One region of the Williamsia sp. DF01-3 genome, then DNA from elsewhere that is predicted to be linked to it. Evidence: riboswitches for the same ligand, from Rfam matches in the RefSeq annotation. Region 1 holds a riboswitch; the other holds the start of a gene.
What was found. Region 1 has a riboswitch for cobalamin ahead of MVA47_RS13680 (CbtB-domain containing protein). Riboswitches for the same ligand answer to the same signal wherever they lie in the genome.
Positions count from the first base shown of each region.

Region 2: it holds a riboswitch for cobalamin, as region 1 does, so the genes downstream of both, MVA47_RS20595 (iron ABC transporter permease) here and MVA47_RS13680 (CbtB-domain containing protein) in region 1, are expected to answer to the same signal.

Region 1 covers NZ_JALKFS010000005.1:2,429,460-2,440,483, reverse strand. Annotated here, with positions in the region: gene MVA47_RS13705 (NAD(P)/FAD-dependent oxidoreductase) at 1-336, opposite strand, end outside; gene MVA47_RS13700 (TetR/AcrR family transcriptional regulator) at 333-860, opposite strand; gene MVA47_RS13695 (acyl-CoA dehydrogenase family protein) at 1,070-2,308, opposite strand; gene MVA47_RS13690 (histidine phosphatase family protein) at 2,359-2,895, opposite strand; gene MVA47_RS13685 (CbtA family protein) at 2,928-3,758, opposite strand; gene MVA47_RS13680 (CbtB-domain containing protein) at 3,771-4,007, opposite strand; cobalamin riboswitch at 4,045-4,183, opposite strand; gene MVA47_RS13675 (ATP-dependent helicase) at 4,281-8,870, shown strand; gene MVA47_RS13670 (TetR/AcrR family transcriptional regulator) at 8,965-9,579, shown strand; gene MVA47_RS13665 (thiolase family protein) at 9,643-10,854, shown strand; gene MVA47_RS13660 (Zn-ribbon domain-containing OB-fold protein) at 10,869-11,024, shown strand, end outside.
Region 2 covers NZ_JALKFS010000005.1:3,922,961-3,933,984, reverse strand. Annotated here, with positions in the region: partial or broken gene MVA47_RS20645 (1,4-alpha-glucan branching protein domain-containing protein) at 1-215, opposite strand, end outside; gene MVA47_RS20640 (bifunctional 2-polyprenyl-6-hydroxyphenol methylase/3-demethylubiquinol 3-O-methyltransferase UbiG) at 263-1,084, opposite strand; gene MVA47_RS20635 (electron transfer flavoprotein subunit beta/FixA family protein) at 1,298-2,083, shown strand; gene MVA47_RS20630 (electron transfer flavoprotein subunit alpha/FixB family protein) at 2,135-3,091, shown strand; gene MVA47_RS20625 (GNAT family N-acetyltransferase) at 3,224-4,033, shown strand; gene MVA47_RS20620 (1-acyl-sn-glycerol-3-phosphate acyltransferase) at 4,168-4,914, shown strand; gene MVA47_RS20615 (cysteine desulfurase family protein) at 4,999-6,216, shown strand; gene mnmA (tRNA 2-thiouridine(34) synthase MnmA) at 6,216-7,364, shown strand; gene MVA47_RS20605 (vitamin-B12 independent methionine synthase) at 7,361-8,374, shown strand; gene MVA47_RS20600 (MmcQ/YjbR family DNA-binding protein) at 8,606-9,010, opposite strand; cobalamin riboswitch at 9,055-9,270, shown strand; gene MVA47_RS20595 (iron ABC transporter permease) at 9,394-10,431, shown strand; gene MVA47_RS20590 (ABC transporter ATP-binding protein) at 10,431-11,024, shown strand, end outside.

The sequences.
Region 1 (11,024 bases):
GGTGCGATCGCGCAAGCCGCGCTGGTCCGCGACCGATCGCAGGTACGCGAAGATCTCCGGCTGGCGAGCGTAGTTGTGCGTCCACTCCGGGCTCTGGGCGAACGAGAACGAATACAGATTGCTCGGCACGTCGCATGCGGCACCCGGGTACGTGTTGTCTCGCCACGTCCCGCCGACATCGCTTGCGCGCTCGATGATCAGGACGTCGGCCGACGGGGTGTCGGCGAGAATCTTGTGTGCCGCAGCCATGCCGGCGAAACCGGTGCCGACGATCAACGTGTGCACGGACGCCGGAAGATCGTGCTGTTCGATCGGATCTGAACTCAGCGCGGTCATGTGGTGGTCACCATTGCCTCCCATATCGGTATCAACCGCTTGCGGAGCTCGCGGTCGGACTTCTCGTTGCGGAACAGTGCCGAGACCGCCAGTCCACGGGCGAGTTCGACACTGATCTCGATGGCCTCAGGCGACATCCGGTCACCGAAGATTGCGGCGCCACCGGTGTGGATGGCCTCGTTGACCCGCGCCTCGAGCGGCAGCACAGCTGCATGCAGCGCTGGATCGGTCCGGGCCGCGATCCACAACTCGAGGGCGGCGTAGAAAAGCGGACCCGAGAAGGCGTCGAGAAATACCTCGACCCCGGGAACCTCGCCACTCGCATGAGCTCCGAGCAGTTCATCCAGCCGCTGTTCCACCAGGTGCTCGACCGCCGCGACGACCAACGATTCCTTGGTCGGGAAATGGTGCAACTGGGCGCCGCGGGACACCCCCGCGCGTCGAGAGATCTCCTGGGTGCTGGTCCCGGAGTAGCCGTTGTCGATCAGGCACGAAATTGCTGCGTCGAGCAGTCGCGCCCGCATCTGCGCAGTGCGCTCGGCCTGGGTTCGACTCGGCGACGGAGCATGGCCGGTCTCCTCCGTCACCCGTGTGTTGGTCGCCACATCGGTGAGGTTAGCGAAGAATTAAGAAACAGTCCAGTCTGTTTGTAAGTTGGCCACACAACTGAAGAAACCCACCTCCGGGCCCGGGCCTTGCATTACCGGGCGGAGGTGGGCTTGGTCCAGAAGAACTACCGCGCCAGGACACCCTTGGCGACGTGAGTGATCTGCACTTCGTTGCTGCCTGCGTAGATCATCAGCGACTTCGCGTCGCGGGCCAGTTGCTCGACCCGATACTCGGCCATGTAGCCGTTGCCCCCGAACAACTGGACGGCTTCCATCGCGACCTCGGTTGCCGTGCGTGATGAGTAGAGCTTCATCGCCGACGCCTCGGCGAGGTCGACCGGCTTGCCCGCCTGCGACCGTTCGAGGGCATGAAAGACCATGTTCTGCACATTGATCCGGGCGACCTCCATCTCGGCCAGCTTGAGCTGGATGAGCTGCAGATCGGCGATGGGTTTGCCCCACAGGGTGCGCTGCTTGGCGTATTCGACGCAGAGACGCTGGCACTCGTTGATGATGCCCAGCGACAGCGAGGCGATACCGACCCGCTCGAGCACGAATCCGGCCTTGGCGCCCTCACCGCCGCCTTTGGCACCGACCTCCTCTGTCTCGCCGAGGAGCCGGTCCTTGTCGAGCTTCACGTTGTCGAAGAAAAGTTCGCCCGTGGGCGACGACATGATGCCCATCTTCTTGAACGGCTTGCCCTGAGTGAAGCCCTCCATGCCCTTGTCGAGGACAAAGGTCAAGACCTTGCGCTGGCGCCGGTCGACCGACGAGTCGCCGTCATCGAGCTTGGCGAAGACCACCGCGGTGTCCGCGAACGGGCCGTTGGTGATGAATGTCTTCTGGCCGTTGAGGATGTAGTTGTCGCCGTCTCGCCGGACAGTGGTCTTCATGCCACCCAGTGCATCCGATCCCGAATCCGGCTCTGTGATCGCCCAGGCGCCCACCTTGTTCATGGTGACCAGGTCGGGCAGCCACCGCTTCTTCTGGGCGAGCGTGCCCTTGGATCGGATCGTCGACGGGGTGAGTCCGAGACTGACACCCATCGAGGCGACGATGCCCAGGCTCACGCCCGACAGTTCGATGTTGAGGATGGCGCCCATCGAAGTCATCCCCGGGCCGCCTCCCGAACCGGTCTTGGGCTCGGCTTCCCCGCGGGCCACCGCTTCATCCCTGGCGAACTCCTTGTCCAGGGCATCGGAGGCCATCGCATCCACGCCGAAGGTCTTGAGCAGGTTCCGGATGATGTCGTAGGGCGGAAGGACGCCCGTCTCGAGCTCATCGATGTGCGGACGGATCTCCTTGTCGATGAAGCCGCGCACGGCATCGCGCACCATCAGATCTTCTTCGGACCACTCGTACATGCAGATTCCCCTCGGATGTCGACGTTCTGCACCAACACTAGAATCCGAGATCACTTTTCGAGGCGGTTCACCGATTCCCGAACGCCCGGCCGCAGACGCCAGCGGCCACCGCGACGACGTAAGCGGATCACATCTGCAGGCCGGACCTCGATGCCGAAGAAGTCCGCTCCGATCGCGGCCGCGACAACACCCTGGGCGGTACCCCCGGCGACCACCACTGCGACATCGTCGCTGCCTCGGTCCTGCAGCCAACAGCCAAGGCGCCCAACAAAATCGACAACACTCTCCCCACCATGCGGCGCCGCTGTCGGGTCGGCGAACCACTGGCCGAGTTCGACGGGATCTACCTGATCGGGCCGCAGGCCGGCCCATCGGCCCAGGTCGATGGCCCGCAGTGCCGGTTCCACGTCTGCGTCCCGCGCGCCCATCAACCTGGCCGTGTTGCGCGCAGAAACGTCCGGAGCAACAAAGACTTTCGCATTCGAATGCAGTTGCAGACCCGTGGCATCGGCTTGTCCGCGGGTGTCCAGCGGCTCGTCGTGCGACCCGAAAGCCAACGTTGCATTCGGGCCCGTTCGTGCAGCCACGACCACTGTGAGATCCAGTGGGGGTCGGCCCGTCATGTCGGGCGGGCTCCGCCTTCCGCCCCGTTGCGAGCACCTGCACCGGTCGTGCGGGCCGTATGTTTGCCGATCCAGTTGAGCGCCAGCGCGAATCCGAGGCCGAGTACTGCCCACAAGATCACCTGATTGATCACCGAGTAGTACCGGAAGTCGCCGAGCAGATCGGCCGGGAACCCCGGGAACGCCATCGACTGGCCGTCCATGAGCGGGCCCGGCACCTCGTCGAAACTCGGCAACAGAAGCACGGCGACCGCGATCGCGGCCAGATATGCAACGCCCGCCACCACTGCCGCATACAGGCCACCGATCTTCGGTGCCAGCCAGAACGCCAAGACCGCTGCGGCGATCATGAATCCCACCGACAGCAGCAGGATCGTCAGGTACGCGCCACTGCGCGACCCGATCGTGTCGTCACCACCCACAGCGGGCGGATTCGCGGGATACGCGCTGAAGGGAACGAGATACACCGCGACGAATCCGCAGACTGCGAGCAGGGCTGCCACCGTCCGCGGGTCGGTTGTCGGGTACCGCCGACCGACGTAGGCCCACACAACCGTGAAGGCAACGGCGAAGAACGCCCCGATGATCAGGCCGAACACCACCGACCCCACGCCGGCGCCGAAGTTCTGCTGCACCGTCCGGGAGAACAACTCGTGGTCGTGCGCGTGAGATCCGCCGGTCAGTTCGAGTTCGGCGTGCGACCGGCCTTCCTCATACCCGACGGCACGGTCGACGAGGGGCTCGATGTAGATCCGGGCGAAGACGAACGCGACGATTCCGGCGACCAGACCTGAGAGCAGTCCGGCGCCGATGAACTTCTTTTCCACGTGTTCGCCTGCTCAGTGGCAGGGGAAGCCGAGGAAATGGCGCGCGTCGTGGATGTACTCGTGGACGTGGGTGTCGCTGCCGAACACCGACACCGCGCCCTGGTCGAAGCCGAGGAAGTAGTAGGCGAGGGACGCGACCATGGTGGTGGCGGTCAGCCAGAGTGCGGCATTCACGACCGACACGTCCGGGACCGCGACGGCCAACGTGGGGGCACTCGAAACCGGTTGCGGGACCGAAGAACTCGACATTGATATCTCCTCTCGCGGGATGCGCGCCCCGCGTCGACCTGGTGGGTGTCGTGCCCCGGTCCCCTGACTTGCGGCTCCACCCGGTGGGTTGAGATCAGCTCACAGTGGCGCGACCGCTCCGGATTTGCACCGGATTTCCCGTTCACACGACGTGCGCTGACTCTATTCCGCGGCGTTTTGCCCGGTCAACACCGACATGCCGAATGATCTGGTGCCGACGATCCCGGTCACTGGTTCTCCCGCTCTGTCAGACCCGTCATGGATCATGGAGCAATGGCCGCCCGCAAGTCCCCCACCTCGACATCCGGCGTGCCCAGCGCCCAGCAGGTGCTGGAGCGCTTCACAGCGCCGACCCGTACGTGGTTCGACGCGGCCTTCCCGGCACCCACATCAGCACAGCTCGGGGCATGGAACTCCATCGCGGACGGCCAGAACACCCTGGTCGTCGCCCCCACCGGGTCGGGCAAGACGCTGTCGGCATTCCTGTGGGCACTCGATCGGCTCGGCGCTGACCCGCTTCCCGACGGCGCCAAGACCGCCGGCACGCGCGTTCTCTACGTGTCACCGCTGAAGGCTCTTGCCGTCGATGTCGAGCGCAACCTGCGCGCACCCCTGATCGGGATCACCCGGGCCGCGCAGGACCTGAACCTGCCCGTCCCCCAGATCACGGTCGGCGTCCGATCGGGCGACACCCCGGCCGCACAGCGCCGGCAATTGCTCCGCACCCCACCCGACATCCTGATCACCACCCCCGAATCCCTCTTCTTGATGCTCACGTCGTCCGCGCGCGACACGCTCACCTCGGTGCAGACGGTCATCGTCGACGAGGTGCACGCCGTGGCCGGCACCAAGCGGGGAACACACCTGGCGTTGTCGCTCGAACGTCTCGACGCCTTGCTCGAGAACCCGGCACAGCGCATCGGGTTGTCGGCAACCGTCCGGCCACCCGAACGTGTCGCAGGATTCCTCTCCGGCAGCCGGCCCTACACGATCGTGCAGCCGCCGGCGTCCAAGACGTTCGACCTCTCGGTCGACGTCCCCGTCGCGGACATGACCAACATCCCGGTGATCGCCGGCAGCGAAGAGATCGACGACGAGGCCTCCGCTCCGGCGGCCGGATCGCTCTGGCCATTTGTGGAGAGTTCGATCGTCGACCTCATCGAGAAGAACCGGTCCACCATCGTCTTCACCAACTCCCGTCGCCTGGCCGAGCAGCTCACGGCCCGCCTCAACGAGGTCCATGCCACCCGGCTCGGGCAGGCACCGGAGCCCGTATCCAATCCGCGGGTGCCCGGCGGTGCGCCGGCTCAGGTGATGGGCAGTGGCGCCAGCAAAGGTGCCGAGCCCCTGCTCGCGCGCGCCCATCACGGATCGGTGAGCAAAGAGGTACGCGGACAGATCGAGGACGACCTCAAGTCCGGCCGGCTGCGGTGTGTGGTGGCCACGAGCAGTCTCGAACTCGGCATCGACATGGGCGCTGTCGATCTGGTCATCCAGGTGGAGGCCCCACCGTCGGTGGCCAGCGGGTTGCAACGCATCGGTCGTGCCGGGCACCAGGTGGGCGAGATCAGTCAGGGTGTGCTGTTCCCCAAGCACCGCACCGATCTGCTGCGGTGTGCTGTGGCGGTCGAGCGGATGACCGACGGACTCATCGAAGAACTGGTCGTTCCGGCCAATCCGCTCGACGTACTGGCACAACAGACCGTCGCGGTGTGCGCAACGGGCAGCATCGACGTCGACGAGTGGTACCAAATCGTCCGGCGCAGTGCGCCTTACGCCACCCTTCCCCGTCCGGTCTACGACGCCACCCTGGATCTGCTGTCAGGCCGTTACCCGTCCGACGAATTCGCCGAACTGCGACCGCGAGTGGTCTGGGACCGCGCCAAGGGCACGATCACCGGACGTCCCGGCGCTCAGCGTCTGGCGGTCACCTCTGGCGGCGCGATCCCGGACCGCGGGCTGTTCGCCGTCTACATGGTGGGCGAAAAGCAAACGCGGGTGGGCGAACTGGACGAGGAGATGGTCTACGAGTCCCGGGTGGGTGACGTCTTCGCCCTGGGCGCGACCAGCTGGCGGATCGAGGAGATCACGCACGACCGGGTGCTGGTCACCCCGGCGTACGGCCAGGCGGGCCGGCTGCCGTTCTGGCACGGTGACAGCATCGGCCGACCCGCCGAACTCGGAGCCGCCATCGGTAAGTTCGTCGGCGAGCTAAGCAGCACGGACAAGATGGCCGACCACGCCGAACGCCTCGGCCTCAATGCGTTTGCCCGAGACAACCTGGCGCAGCTGATCTCTGAACAGCAGGCGGCCACCGGCCACCTGCCCACCGACCGCACGTTGTTGGTCGAACGCTTCCGCGACGAGCTCGGCGACTGGCGGGTGATCCTGCACTCCCCTTATGGCCTGAGGGTTCACGCGCCGTGGGCCAGTGCGGTCACCGCACGTCTGCAGCAGGACTACGGCATCGACGGGGCGGTCTCGGCCGCCGACGACGGCATCATCGTCAGGCTGCCCGACACCGACGACCAGCCTCCCGGTGCGTCGTTGTTCAGCTTCGAGCCCGACGAGATCGAGCAGATCGTCACCGAGCAGCTGGGCGGCTCGGCCATGTTCGCGTCCCGGTTCCGCGAATGCGCTGCCCGGGCGCTGCTACTGCCACGGCGCAACCCCGGCAAGCGTGCGCCGCTGTGGCAGCAGCGTCAGCGCAGTGCTCAATTGCTGGATGTGGCAAGAAAATACCCGCAGTTCCCCATCATCCTCGAGGCGTTCCGCGAATGTCTGCAGGACGTGTACGACCTGCCGGCCCTTGTCGACATGCTCACCCGCATCCAGAATCGGCGCCTGCGGGTCATCGAGGTCGAGACCGAGACGCCGTCTCCGATGGCCTCCTCGTTGCTGTTCGGCTACGTGGGTGCGTTCATGTACGCCGACGACGCGCCGCTCGCCGAGCGTCGCGCCGCCACCCTGTCCCTCGACACCGCGCTGCTGGCGCAGCTGCTCGGGCGCGTCGACCTGCGAGAGTTGCTCGACCAGAACGTCATCGCCGACACCGAGGCCAAGCTCCAACGCCTCCACCCGGACCGGCAGGCGAAAGACGCCGAAGGCATTGCCGACCTCTTACGCTGGCTCGGTCCACTCACCGCAGACGCTGTGGCCCTTCGCTACTCCGGCGACGATTCACGCGAGCTGCTCATCGAGCTGGTCGGCGCCGGCCGGGCCATCGAGGTCTCCCGCGGCGGAGACATCGTGTGGTTCGCAGCTGCCGAAGATGCCAGCCGGTTGCGGGACGGGCTCGGGATCCCGCCACCGCAGGGCCTTCCGATGGCGTTCCTCGACCCGGTCGACGATCCGCTCGGCGACCTCGTCGGCCGGTTCGCGCGCACCCATGGCCCGTTCGGCGCAGCCGATGTCGCGGAGGCGCTGGGACTGGGCGTCGCTGTTGTCCGCGACACCCTGATGCGGCTTGCCGGCCAACGACGAGTGGTCGAAGGCGACTTCCGGCCCGAACCTGCCGGCACCCTGCGCAGCGGCGAGCAATGGTGCAACACCGAGGTCCTGTCCGGTTTGCGCCGGGCCTCGCTCGCGGCGAGCCGGGCGGAGATAGCTCCCGTCAGTCACCAGACCTACGCGCGATTCGTCACCGGCTGGCAGCACGTCACCGACCGCACGCGTCTGCGTGGCATCGACGGGGTGTCTGCGGTGATCGACCAGTTGGCCGGGGTTCCCATCCCCGCCTCGGCGTGGGAGTCACTGATCCTGCCCGCCCGGGTATCCGACTACCGGCCCGACATGCTCGACGAGCTCACGGCAGGCGGCGAGGTTCTGTGGGCCGGGCACGGTCGGTTGTCCGGATCCGACGGCTGGATCAGTCTGCACCCCGCCGATCTCGCCGAGGACAGCCTGCCCGCACCCACCGAGATCGACACGGGCGATCTGCATCAGCGAGTGCTGGACCAACTTGCTCCGGGCGGCGCCTTCTTCTTCCGGCAGTTGAGCGATTCGCTGTCCGTCGACGGTGTGGCGCCGCTGGGCTCGGACCTCGAGATGGCCTTGTGGGACCTGGCCTGGGCGGGTCGCATCAGCAACGACACGTTTTCACCGGTGCGCGCCCTCCTCGGACCGGGCCGCAAACCCGGGGCCGTCCGGGGCATACCGGCCCACCGCGGGCGGCGCAGATTCGCGCGCACTCCCCGTACTGCGCCGATGTCGATGACGGGGCGATGGTTTGTCCTGCCCCCGCCGCTGGGCGACCCCACGTTGGCCATCGCCGCGCAGTGCTCGACGCTGCTGGACCGCTATGGCGTCGTCACCAAGGGAGCGGTGATGACCGAGGGCGTCGAAGGGGGCTTCTCTCGCGTCTACAAGGCCCTCACCGGATTCGAAGACAGCGGCAAGGTGCGACGCGGGTACTACATCGACGGACTCGGCGGTGCGCAGTTCGCCGCCACCACCACCATCGACCGACTACGCGACGAGGTGGAGACCATCGGTCAGTCCGCCATCGCCCTCGCCGCCACCGACCCGGCCAATCCGTACGGTTCCGCACTGGGCTGGCCGCCTCAGAAAGAAGGCCATCGCCCCGGCCGCAAACCGGGTGCGCTGGTGGTGCTGGTAGACGGCGACCTGGTGCTGTTCGTCGAACGCGGCGGAAAAACAGTGCTCACGTTCAGCGAGGACGCCGACACCCTCGCCGCAGCCACCTCCGCGCTGGCACGCGTGGTCATCCGAGGTCAGGTCGATCGGCTGTATGTGGAGAAGGTCAACGGAGAACCTGTGCTGACCGGTGACCTCGCCGAGCATCTCCGGGAAAGCGGCTTCTCGGCCACGCCTCGTGGCCTGCGTCTGCGCCGCACCGGATGACAACTCGCATACGGAAGTGGCCGGTGATGCACGTGCTGCCGGGTCGGGCGTCTTAGGCTGTACCCGGGCCGGGACGCACCACTGAAGGATGACCATGACGCAACAGGCAACGACAACTGCAGCGGCAACGCTCAGTTCGGAGCTGCCCGCCTGGCAGCAGGCTCGCCGCCTGCGGATCATCAAGGCTGCCAATGCCGCCCTCAAAGAGCAGGAGTACGAGCAGATCCAGATCCGCGACGTGGCCAATGGAGCCGGCGTCGCGTTGGGCACGCTGTACCGGTACTTCTCGTCCAAGGAGCATCTCTACGCCGCGGTACTGCTCGATTGGGCGGCACCCGCCTATGCGAGGTCGGGCGAAGAATTGTCCGAGCACCAGATCCGCGCGAAGATGAATGCCGTCATCTCCTCGTTCGAGCGACGACCGCATTTCTTCAAGGTGCACGTCATCTTGCAGTCCAGTGCCGACCCCAACGCCAAGGCCTTGCTCGCGCAATTCTTCGAGGTCTGCCAGCACACGTTGGCCGACGACTTCGCGCGCCTGGGGCCCGAGGCAGCCAAGGATGCGGCGATCATGCTGTGGTCGATCATCAACACCGTGCTCACCGGGACGGTGTACAACGAGGGATCCATGGACGACGTCTATCGCCTGTGCAACCGCTTCATCGACTTTCTGTTCGGCGCACCCATCGACCCCTCCCTTGAAAACTAGATTCGTGTTCTAGTACGTTGGCCGGAAGACTTCCACCTTCCGATCTGACGCGCAGGAGTATCCATGGGTTTTCGGGGCGATGCCGCAGTGGTCGGTTTCCAAGAGCTTGCGCCGCAGAAGGTCTCGACTCGTACACCGCGCTTCACCTTGGAGCAGTGGGCAACGCTGGGAGCGGCCGCGATCGCTGATGCAGGCCTCACCGGTGTCGAGATCGACGGGATCGTCACCTCCACCCTGCTCGAGTCCGAAATGTTCGTACCGTCCACCATTGCCGAATACCTCGGTGCGCGAATCAATTTCGCGGAGACCGTCGACCTCGGCGGCGCGTCGGCCGCCGCCATGGTCTGGCGTGCTGCCGCCGCCGTGGAACTGGGTATCTGCCAGGCTGTTCTGTGCGTGATCCCCGCTGACTACGGAGTGCCGTACAACGAGAAGAAACCGCTGCCCGACAGTCTGACCGACATCCTGCTCTACGGCTCGTCGTCGAACCGGTTCGGTTCACCGCAAGCAGAGTTCGACATCCCGTTCGGCAATCTGGGTCAGAACGGCCCGTACGGCCAGATCGCGCAGCTGTATCGATCGGTGTACGGCTACGACGAGCGGGCGATGGCCAAGATCGTGGTGGATCAGCGTGTTAACGCCAACAACACCCCCGATGCGGTGTTCCACGACAAGCCGCTGACCATCGAGGATGTTCTGGCGAGCCCGATGATCGCGGACCCGTTGCGGCGGCTCGAGATCGTGATGCCCTGTTCGGGCGGCGCCGCGGTTCTGGTGACGTCGGCCGACCTGGCCCGTCGGAGCAAGAACCGCCCGGTGTGGATCAAAGGTTTCGGCGAACACGTCGCGTACAAGACACCGACGTATGCCGAGGACCTCCTGGAGAGTCCGATCGCTCGTGCCGCCGAAACAGCGTTCGACATGAGCAGGCTCGATCGCTCCGACATGGACATGGTGTCGATCTACGACTGCTACACGATCACCGTGTTGATGAGCCTGGAAGACGCGGGATTCTGCGACAGGGGCAAGGGCATGGAGTTCGTGAACTCGCACGACCTGACGTTCCGAGGTGACTTCCCGCTCAACACCGCGGGAGGACAACTGGGTTTCGGTCAGGCCGGCCTCGCGGGCGGCATGCACCACGTCTGCGACGCGACGCGCCAGATCATGGGCCGTGCGGGTGCGGCCCAGGTGCCCGACTGCAACCGGGCTTTCGTCTCCGGCAACGGCGGCGTGATGGGCGAACAGACCACACTCGTACTGCAGGGCGACTAGGAAGCGATGACCTCATGACGTTCGCCAAGCCGATGCCGGTGAAAACCCCTGTGAGTGCCCCTTTTTGGGACGCACTCTCCGAGCACAAGATCCGGATCCAGTACTCGCCCTCGTTGGGTCGCCACGTGTTCTATCCCCGGATCTTGGCGCCGGGGACGTTGGCCGATGAT
Region 2 (11,024 bases), 1.5 Mb from region 1:
ATCCAGGCAGTGCGGATCATCGAGCTGCGCCGCCAGCACCGGCGTCATCCCGAGACTCAGTTGGTCTGTGTATCCATCTGCTGCGAGTCCTCGCAGGACTGCGAACACGCGTTGATAGGAGCCGCCCACGATTGGTACAGCCACTCCTCGCCGACGGGCCATCGGCCGTGATTGGCGAGCCACGGGAGATGCGAGTGCAGGACCAGGGCGAACATACCGGGGACGGCATCCGCGACCCCGTCGTCGCGAAGACCCGCTTCGGTCACGGCTTCACCGCGACGAACAGCAGGTCGAGGCTGCTGTCGAGATCAGTGTCGGAGATGTCGAAGTCGGCGGTGCTCACCCCCGCCACGTCTGCGGTCAAGTCGCTGGGCCAGGCCTGACCGGACAGTGCCCGGTCGATCTGGGCGTCGATGAACGAGCCACCCCATCTGGTGTCGAGTTCGCGGAGTCCCCGGCCATGACGGACGCCCAATTGCTCGGTGACGGAGAAGCCCGCTGCCGAGAGCAGTTCGTGGAGTTCGGCGGGATCGAGTTCCCGGGTGTGGAACGGGTTGAGTGGGGTGTCGCGGCCGGGGGAGAAGGTGATCCGGTTCGGCGTGGACATGAGCAACTCACCACCGGGTCGGAGCACCCTCAGGCACTCGGCCACGAACGCGGGCTGATCCCATAGGTGTTCGATCACCTGGAAGTTGACGACGCTGTCCATCGAGGCGTCGGCAAGGGGTAGGTCGATCAGGTTCGCCTGGTGGATGGTGAGGTGCGGGTAGCGCGCCCGGGTGTGCTCGACGGCGGACTGGTCGTAGTCGACGCACGTCACCGACCGGGCGACGGCGGAGAGCAGGTCGGCGCCATAACCTTCGCCTGATCCGGCTTCCAAGACATCGCGTCCGCGACAACGGTCGGCGATGTACTCATAGGCGACCTCGTGGCGGCGGAACCAATAGTTCTCCTCGGGAATTCCGGGAACTGTCCGCTCCCCGGTGAGCGATAAACCCTGCTCGGGGGCTGTTGCGCCGTCCTCGGCGCCGATCGGGGCAGGCGATCCGACGGCGTTGTTGGATCCATGCGTGGGGCTGACCATCCAGCAGAGCCTAGTGGGCCGTGTGTGGAGCCGGAGGCGGACCTCGCGGTGACCCTCGCGATGCGGGGTTCGGCAAGGCAGTGTGACCGACTTCATTCCCCTGCAATCGGGTGTTCGACCTGCCGGAAGTGCGCGCTAAGGTGGTAAAGAAACAGGAGTACTTACCGACGGGTAAGTTGTCCAGAACCCTACGCAGGAGGTCGACGAAGACCCATGACAAACATTGTCGTTCTGATCAAGCAGGTCCCTGACACCTACTCCGAGCGCAAGCTCAGCGACGGTGATTACACCCTCGATCGCGAAGCCGCCGACGCCGTACTCGACGAGATCAACGAGAAGGCCGTCGAAGAGGCTCTGAAGATCAAAGAAGCGGACGGCGGTGAAGTCACCGTGCTGACGGTCGGACCGGATCGCGCGACCGACGCCATCCGTAAGGCACTGTCGATGGGAGCCGACAAGGCCATCCACGTCAAGGACGACCAGATGCACGGCAGCGACGCCATCCAGACCGCATGGGTCATCGCCCGTGCGCTGGGCACCGTCGAGGGCGTCGAACTCGTCATCGCAGGCAACGAGGCCACCGACGGTCGCGTCGGCGCTGTGCCGGCCATCATCGCCGAGTACCTCGAGCTCCCGCACCTGACCCACATGCGCAAGCTCACCATCGAGGGCGACAAGATCACCGGCGAGCGTGAGACGGACGAGGGCATCTTCCATCTCGAGTCAACCCTGCCTGCCATCGTCAGCGTCGGAGAGAAGATCAACGAGCCTCGCTTCCCGTCCTTCAAGGGCATCATGGCGGCGAAAAAGAAAGAGGTTCAGGTTCTTTCGCTTGCCGACATCGGCGTCGAAGCCGAAGAGGTCGGACTGGCGAATGCCGGATCGACGGTCACCAGCGCGACCCCCAAGCCGCCGAAGAGCGCGGGCGAAAAGGTCGTCGATGAGGGTGACGGCGGCACGAAGGTCGCCGAGTTCCTGGTCGGTCAGAAGATCATCTGATCCCCGCCGATCACATCCCCCGACATCGACCACACCGCAAGGAGTTAACAAATGGCTGAAGTACTCGTCCTCGCCGAGTTGGACGCGGAAGGTGCCCTGAAGAAGGTCACTTCCGAACTCATCACCGCTGCCCGCGCACTGGGCACCCCGTCTGTTGTCGTCGCGGCCAAGCCCGGAACAACCGACGCCATCGCCGACGAGCTCAAGGAGTTCGGCGCCGAGAAGATCTACGTCGCCGAGTCCGACGACGTCGACGGCTACCTGATCACGCCGAAGGTCGACATCCTCGGCACCTTGGTGGAGCAGGTTTCCCCGGCCGGTGTCCTCGTCACCGCCAACTTCGACGGCAAAGAGATCGCCGGCCGCCTTGCCGCACGGCTCGGTTCAGGCGTTCACGCCGACGTGGTCGAGGTCAAAGAAGGCGGAGTGGGCGTCTACTCCATCTTCGGCGGCGCCTTCTCCGCCGAGGCACAGGCCGGCGGCGACGTCCCGGTGTACTCGGTGCGTCCTGGCGCGGTCGAGGCTGCCCCACAGGCCGGCGCAGGCGAGCGCGTCGACGTCGAGGTGCCCGAGGTTCCCGAGAACGCGGTCAAGATCACCAAGGTCGAGCCGAACGTCGGCGGTGACCGTCCGGAACTGACCGAGGCCACCATCGTCGTGTCCGGTGGACGCGGCGTCGGCAGTGCCGAGAAGTTCTCTGTCGTCGAGGAACTCGCCGATTCGCTCGGTGCCGCTGTCGGTGCCTCGCGTGCGGCTGTCGACTCCGGTTACTACCCCGGCCAGTTCCAGGTCGGCCAGACCGGTAAGACTGTGTCGCCGCAACTGTATGTCGCTCTGGGTATTTCAGGCGCGATCCAGCACCGTGCGGGTATGCAGACCTCCAAGACCATCGTGGCGGTCAACAAGGACGAAGAGGCTCCCATCTTCGAGATCGCCGACTACGGCATCGTCGGTGACCTCTTCAACGTGGCGCCGCAGCTCACCGAAGCGGTCAAGAAGCGCAAGTAACACCGCTCGCAGCTGAACCACAGATGACCCCCTGGCACCCTGCCCGGGGGTCATCTGCTGTTCATGCACGTTGCACCGACACGACACGCCGCCGATTCCGACCGGTCCGACGCGCTCGATACACCTGTGCCCATGAGGACACCCGCAGTCATCAGCACGACCGCACTCGTCTCCGGGCGCGACTACAGCCTGTATCTGAGTACCGACCCTTCCGACATCGACGTCATCGCGCGTCTGCGTTACCAGGTCTTCGCGAACGAGCCGGGTTTCGGCGGCGCAATGGCCGGAGTCACCGACGGGCGGGATTGCGACCCCTTCGACGAGTTCTGTGACCACCTCATGGTGCGACACAACATGACCGGCGCCGTGGTCGGCTGTTATCGCCTCCTGCCGCCGCCGGGTGCCATCGCCGCCAGAGGCCCTTACACGGCTACGGAATTCGACGTCCACGAATTGGATTCGATTGCGCCGCAAACTGTCGAGATGGGCCGGGCGTGTGTTGCCCTCGAACACCGGTCCGGATCTGTCCTGGCTCTCATGTGGGCGGGCATCTTGAGGTATCTGGATCTCAGTGGCTACCGGTACCTGATGGGCGCGACCTCGGTGCCGATCTGCAAGGACAGCGACCGCGACCGGCCCGGCGCACAGGTCCGCGGTATCCGGGACTTCGTACGCGACCGGCACCGTGGTCCGTGGGAGGTGTACCCGCACAGGCCGGTGGTGCTCGACGGCCTGCGGCTCGACGACATCGCACCGCCCGACCGCTTGGCATTCCCACCCCTGCTCAGTGGATACCTGAGGATGGGGGCCTGGGTGTGCGGAGAACCGGCCTACGACCCCGATTTCGGGGTGGCCGACTTCTTCACGGTGATCGATCGCGAACGCGCGAACACCAGGTACCTGGACCGGCTCCGCCAGGCCGCCGAGCGGGTACCCGGATGACAGACGACCCGATGGTGACGAACGCGCCCGCTCGGCACAGCTGGTTTCCGGCGAGTGCCTGTGATAGCAGCTGCCTGTCCACCTCGAGCTGCGAAGCGGGGCGGGTACGCAGGAGCTGGCGCGTCGTCGCACTGATGACCACCGTGGCGGTCGCGGTCACCCTCGGGGTCCTGGTGCCTCTGCTGCCACGGTCGGCGCGTGCCGGGTACGTGCGGTGGATGGCTGTCCTGTTGCTGGCTTCGATCGGCATCCGGGTACGCGTCCGGCACAGCGAATTGTCTTTGGGAGGTCCGCGAGCCGCAGGCGCAGGCCTGATCGTCGCCAACCACATCTCGTTCCTGGACATCCTCGCGATCGCGACCGTCAGCCCTGCCCGCTTCGTGGCCAAAGCAGAACTGACCCGATGGCCGGTGATCGGAACGCTCACCCGTCGCCTGGGTGTGATCCCGATCCGCCGCGAGTCGTTGCGCGACCTCCCGTCTGTCATCTCGGACGCCGTCGACGGACTCCGAGCGGGAGACAGCGTCGGGTTGTTCCCCGAGGGGACGACGCGATGCGGTCGCGGCGGTGGTCGTTTCCGTCCTGCGATCTTCCAGGCCGCGGTCGAAACGGGGGTTCCGGTCCAGCCTCTGGTGGTGAGTTTTCACACACCGGACGGCGCGATCAGCCCTGTCGCGGCCTTCATCGGGACCGACAACATCGCCGACACGATGGGTCGGATCCTGCGGGCCAAAGGTCTGACCGTGCACGTCCGCCTCTGCGAAACCCAATGGCCGGGATCGGACCGACGTGAGCTCGCCGACCGCTGCGAGCGGATCGTGTTCGGAGAACCGTCGCTGATCGGCCTCTCGTCGGGCATCCCCGCCGCGATGGTGAGCTGACCACTGGACGGTCCCGGTGGCGGGGCGCTGTCCAGACGCCGGTGGAATAGAACCGGCTCTGCGAGCGGTTATCCTGGATTGGTTATGTACTCCTCCGACCGGGCCCCGATCTACCTCGATCACGCAGCGGCAACCTCGATGGTGCCTGCAGCAGTCGTGGCGATGAGTCAGATCCTGGGCACTGCGGGCAACGCTTCGTCGCTGCACGCGTCGGGGCGGCGCGCCCGCCGGCACCTGGAGGAATCGAGAGAATCTATCGCGGCCTCGCTGGGTGCACGCCCGTCTGAGGTGATTTTCACCGGGGGCGGAACCGAAAGCGACAATCTCGCGGTCAAAGGCATCTTCTGGGCGCGGAACAAGTCGGGTTCTCCGGCCGCCGCCCGCCGCCGCATCATTGCGTCATCCATCGAACACCACGCCGTTCTCGACCCGGTGCTCTGGCTTGCCGACACCGAGGGAGCCGAGGTCACCTGGCTGCCCGTCGATCATCAGGGTCTTGTCGACCCCGCAGATCTGCGGGCGGCGCTCACCGCGCATGCAGAGGACACAGCACTGGTCAGTGTGATGTGGGCGAACAACGAGGTCGGCACCATCGAGCCGATTGCGGAGCTTGCCGCGATCTGCCGGGAGTACGGCGTTCCCATGCACTCCGATGCCGTGCAGGCGGCCGGACACCTTCCGCTCGACTTCGCCGCCAGCGGCCTCTCGGCGATGAGCATCGCCGGACACAAGTTCGGTGGGCCCCACGGGATCGGCGCGCTGTTGCTCGGCCGCGATGTGGACTGCGTGCCGCTGCTCCACGGTGGTGGGCACGAACGGGACGTTCGCTCGGGTACCCCCGACGTCGCGGCTGCGGTGGGAATGGCTGTAGCACTTGAACATTCGGTGCAAGAGCTGTCGGTCACCGTCCCGGCAGTGACGAACCTGCGTGACCAGCTGTTCGCGGTGCTGACCGAGAACACCGACGACTGTGTGGTCAACGGACCCACCGGCTCGGCACGGCTGCCGGGCAACGTGCACGTGTCGTTTCCGGGCTGCGAAGGTGATTCGCTGTTGATGTTGCTCGACGCCAACGGCATCGAGTGCTCCACCGGGTCGGCCTGCACCGCAGGCGTGGCCCAGGCGTCTCATGTGTTGACCGCGATGGGCGTATCCACTGCGCGGGCCCGCAGTTCGCTGCGGTTCTCACTGGCGTCCTCGACAACCCGCGATGACATCGACGCCGTAGGCGCCGTCATCGGTGAAGTGGTCTCCCGCGCCCGCGCCGCCGGGATGGCCACGGCAATGGCAGGAGAGCGCTGATGCGAGTACTCGCAGCGATGAGTGGCGGTGTCGACTCGGCGGTGGCTGCCGCACGGGCGGTGGCCGCCGGACACGACGTGGTCGGGGTACACCTGGCACTGTCCACTGCGCCCGGCGCACTGCGGACCGGATCCCGGGGTTGCTGTTCGCGCGAGGACGCGTCTGATGCCCGGCGGGCCGCAGATGTTCTCGGAATCCCTTTCTACGTCTGGGATTTCGCCGACCGCTTCAAAGATGACGTCATCGACGAATTCGTTGCGGCGTACGCCGCCGGGCAGACTCCGAATCCCTGCCTGACATGCAACGAGAAGATCAAGTTCTCGGCTTTGGCCGAACGCGCCATCGCCCTGGGCTTCGACGCGGTTGCCACCGGCCACTACGCGCGGCTCGAAGGCGGCCGGTTGCGTCGGGCGGTCGACCACGACAAAGACCAGTCGTACGTGCTCGCCGTGCTGACTCCGGAGCAGCTGTCACGGGCGATGTTCCCGGTGGGCGACACACCCAAGGACCAGATCCGGGAAGAGGCCGCTGCGCGCGGCTTGTCCGTTGCCAACAAGCCCGACTCTCATGACATCTGCTTCATCCCCACCGGTGACACCCGGGCGTTCCTGGGTGCCACGATCGGTGTCCGGCCCGGCAAGGTCGTCGACGCCGACTCCGGTGCCGAACTGGCCCAGCACGAAGGCGTCCACGGGTTCACCATCGGACAGCGCAAGGGGCTCGGTATCGATGCACCGGCTGTCGACGGCAAACCGCGATACGTGACCGAGATCGATCCCGACTCCGGAACCGTGACGGTGGGTTCCTCCGAGCATCTCCAGGTGTGGACGATCATCGCCCGCAAGGCCATCTGGACGTCCGGACACACTCCCACCGAACCGTTCGAGTGCATGGTCCAGGTCCGGGCACACGGCGGATTGGCGCCGGCCGTGGCCGAAGCCATCGAGCTCGAGCCTTCAGACGGTGTCGACGGACAGGGCCCGGGTATCCGCATCACCCTGCGCAGTCCCCTCACCGGGGTGGCCCGCGGGCAGGCGGCGGTGCTGTACCAGCCGGATTCGGTGTCGGGTGACCTGGTCCTCGGCAGCGGACGAATCGCGGTCACCGGCTCGGTCCCGTCGGATCTCGTCAGCAGCGCCACCACGTGACCGTCCTGCCGTCCGGCACCGGAACCGGTGTCGGATCGATGCCGGGTACCGATCCGATCGAATCCGCGGGCATCAGCCTGGGCGAGTGCGAGCTGGCGTTTCTTCCCGAACTGCCGCAGCGCGGGCTCGGGGCCGACACGATCGGGCGGTCGGCTGCCCTGCTGGTGGACATGCCGATGGACACCGTGGCCTCCGGCTACCGCCTGTCGGCACGCAAATCCGGATTGACCCGCCGCGCGCGCGACTTTCTGAACGCCGACCTCGACGCCTTCGAAGAGGCCTGGGAGCGGGCCGGGATGGCCGCGACCGACCGTTTCGTCAAGCTGCAGGCGTGCGGCCCGTTCACATTGGCCGCGTCGGTGGAACTGCGCAACGGTCACAAGATCCTGCACGATGTCGGGGCGTGGTCGGATCTCGTGGATTCGATGGCCGAGGGCCTGCGAGTACATGCCGACGAGGTCCGTCGCCGCACCGGAGCTCAGGTGATCGTCCAGATCGACGAGCCGATGATCGGGCGGGTGATCGAGGGCTCGGTGGAGCCGCTCACCCGTTTCGACATCATCAGGCCCGTACCCGTCGCTGTGCTCGCCGAGAAGTACGACGGCTTCATCGATGTCGTCGGCAGGCCGGTGGTGATGCACGACTGCTCAACGAATATTTCGTGGGAGCTGTTGGAGCGCGCCAAATTCGCCGCGGTCAGTGTGGATCTCGCCCAGATCCGCACGGCGGATCTCGACGGTATCGGTCAGCTGCTCGACGAGGGTCGGGACGTCATCCTGGGCGCCGTGCCGACAGCTGCCCCCGCAACCGAACTCGCCGCAGAACAGGTGGCCGCGTCGTGCGCCGCCCTGACCGACCGAATCGGGCTCTCCAGGAAGGTCCTGGCGGAGCAGGTGGTGATCAGTCCCGCGTGCGGTCTGGCCGGTGCCGATGCCGCCTGGGCGAAGACGGCGCTCTCGCTGTGCACCACAGCGGCGGCCGGTTTGCGCGCCGACCCGACCGCGGTATAGCGACCCGGCCCGGTCGGTCGGGAACATTCATCGCCTGCGCAGCCTCTGATGAGGTATGGACAACTTTGCCTGCCGCGCACGGATTTGCGCGAGACCGACGCGGGTTCGGACCGCGATGCAGGGCCGCACCTTCATCTGGCCGCTCCCGTGCCATGGCCGTGACGATGCGGGCCCCCAGCCCACCGAGGACGGTGATGAGTTCGGCCACGGCGCAGCAACCGAGCGATGACGTCAGGTCAGTTCGGCGGGGCGCTCGCCGGCGTCGAGCCGGGCGATCAGCTTCTTTGTCGCGACAGAGCGGTAGCTGGCATCGAGTAGTTCGGCCACCTCCGTCCAGTCCGGCCGTGCCGACAGGTCGATCCCCATCCATCCGTACGGTCCCACGTACGCCGGATAGAAGAATCGCGAGTCTTGTTCCAGTGCAACGCGTTCGGTCTGCTCCACTTTGAACAGCAGCGATTGCTCGAACTGCGGTCCGCCTTTGACCCCGCCGCCGTACATGCCGAACATCTTCCCGCCGCGGAACGTCGGGCGACCGTGTGCGATCTTCTCCGTCGCATCCGGGAACGCGAGTGCAATGGTGCGCAGTCGAATCAGGACCGGGTCGTCCTCGGAGTACATGATCGGGTGGGGCATGGCGACAGTCTAGAACCGGTGTCTGTTCGGGTGCCGGTGAAATGTTAGGTTGACCGGGCGTTGGTTTCCGTCGGTCATAGACCGGCGGATCGTAAGAGGGAATCCGGTGAAGATCCGGAACTGCCCCGCAGCGGTGAGTGGAAACGAACGCGGTCACCAGCACTGGGTGTGAGCCTGGGAAGCGACCGCCGGTAGGAGACACCGAACGTACGGTGTCATGTCCACGAGTCCGAAGACCTGCCAACGTGACCGCGCCGCCGGCGTGGTCGCCCGTCGACTCCGAGGGACACGGTTGACGCGGTGATGGTGTGCTCGCGCGCGCCTTCATTCGCTGACGCATGCGTACGGGTCGGTCGGCATCCGGTACAGCGGAAAGTGCGGCGATGCGCCCTCATTCGGTGACTGCGTTGGTGGTCGGGTTGTGTTCCGCGCTGGTCGCTGTGTCGGTGATGGCCCTCATGTTCGGTACCGTTCACGTTCCCTGGCGCGACACCACCTCGTTCCTCTGGGCCGAGTTGGTCGGAGGCGCAATATCCGCAGACGACGTGCCCAACTACCGGATAGTGGTCGATTCCAGAATGCCGCGACTGATCGTGGCAGTGTTCGTCGGCGCCGGACTCAGTGCTGTGGGTCTACTCGTTCAGGCGATGGTACGCAACGCATTGGCAGACCCGTATGTCCTCGGGATCTCCTCGGGAGCATCTGTGGGCGCGACAGCAGTTGTGCTGTTCGGCACTTTCGGTGCGCTGGGTATCTACGCGCTGAGTACCGCAGCGTTCCTGGGCGCCCTCGGTGCCACCGCCCTCGTTTATCTGATGGCGAGATCGGCAGCCGGATTGGTGCCTTTGCGGCTCGTGTTGACGGGAACCGCGCTCGGATACGGTTTCTCGGCGGTCACCACCGTGCTGATCTTCATGGCACCGCAAGGTGACGGTGCGCGCAGCGTGATGTTCTGGCTCCTTGGAAGCCTGTCGGGCGTCAGCTGGGGCATGGTTCCGCTGGTGGTGGTCGTCGCCGCGGTGGGAATGGTGTCCATCGCCCTGTGTGCGCGACGCCTGAACGCGTTGTCGATGGGCGACGAGGTCAGTGCCGCACTGGGACTGAACGCGTCGCGGTTCAGGATCTTCCTGTTCGTCATCGCGGCCGCCATGACGGGTTGTTTCGTGTCCGTCTGTGGCGCGGTCGGATTCGTCGGTCTGGTCGTCCCACACGTGGCGCGACTGCTGGTCGGCGCCGATCACCGGCGACTCATCATCGTGACGCCCTTGCTCGGCGCCGTCTTCCTCGTTTCTGCCGACCTGTTGTCACGCACGGTGGTTCCGCCACAGGAACTGCCACTGGGGGCGATCACCGCGGCAGTCGGGGTACCGGTGTTCGTGTTCTTGATGAAACGCCGTGATGCATCGATGGTGCAGATCTGATGCGCGTGCAGTTCGATCACGTGGACGTCGAGATCGGCGGCCGTCTGGTGGTGGGCGACATGAACCTGACCGTCGAGGCGGGTCAGTTCGTCGGGATCGTCGGGCCCAACGGCAGCGGCAAATCCACGACGCTGCGCTGTCTGTATCGGGCGTTGAAGCCGTCCGACGGTCATATCGTGGTGGGTGAGCGCGACATTCGTGCCATCAGCATGCGCGAGAATGCCCGTCAAGTGGCCGCGTTGACCCAAGACAACACCTTGCATTTCGACTTCACAGCGCGCGAGGTGGTCGCCACCGGGCGACTGCCACACAGCGGGATCGTCGCCCGCGACCGTGCCGCCGAAGACGAGGCCATCGGGGAGGCGATGGACAAGGCCGATGCCGGGGATCTGCGCTCGCGATTGTTCTCCTCTCTGTCCGGCGGCGAGAAGCAGCGCGTCCTGATCGCCCGTGCTCTGGCCCAGGAGCCACAGGTGCTCGTGCTCGACGAACCGACCAACCATCTCGACGTGCAACATCAACACGGCGTGCTCGGTGCGGCAAAAGGGTTGGGCATCACGGTGATAGCGGCATTGCACGATCTGAACTTGGCC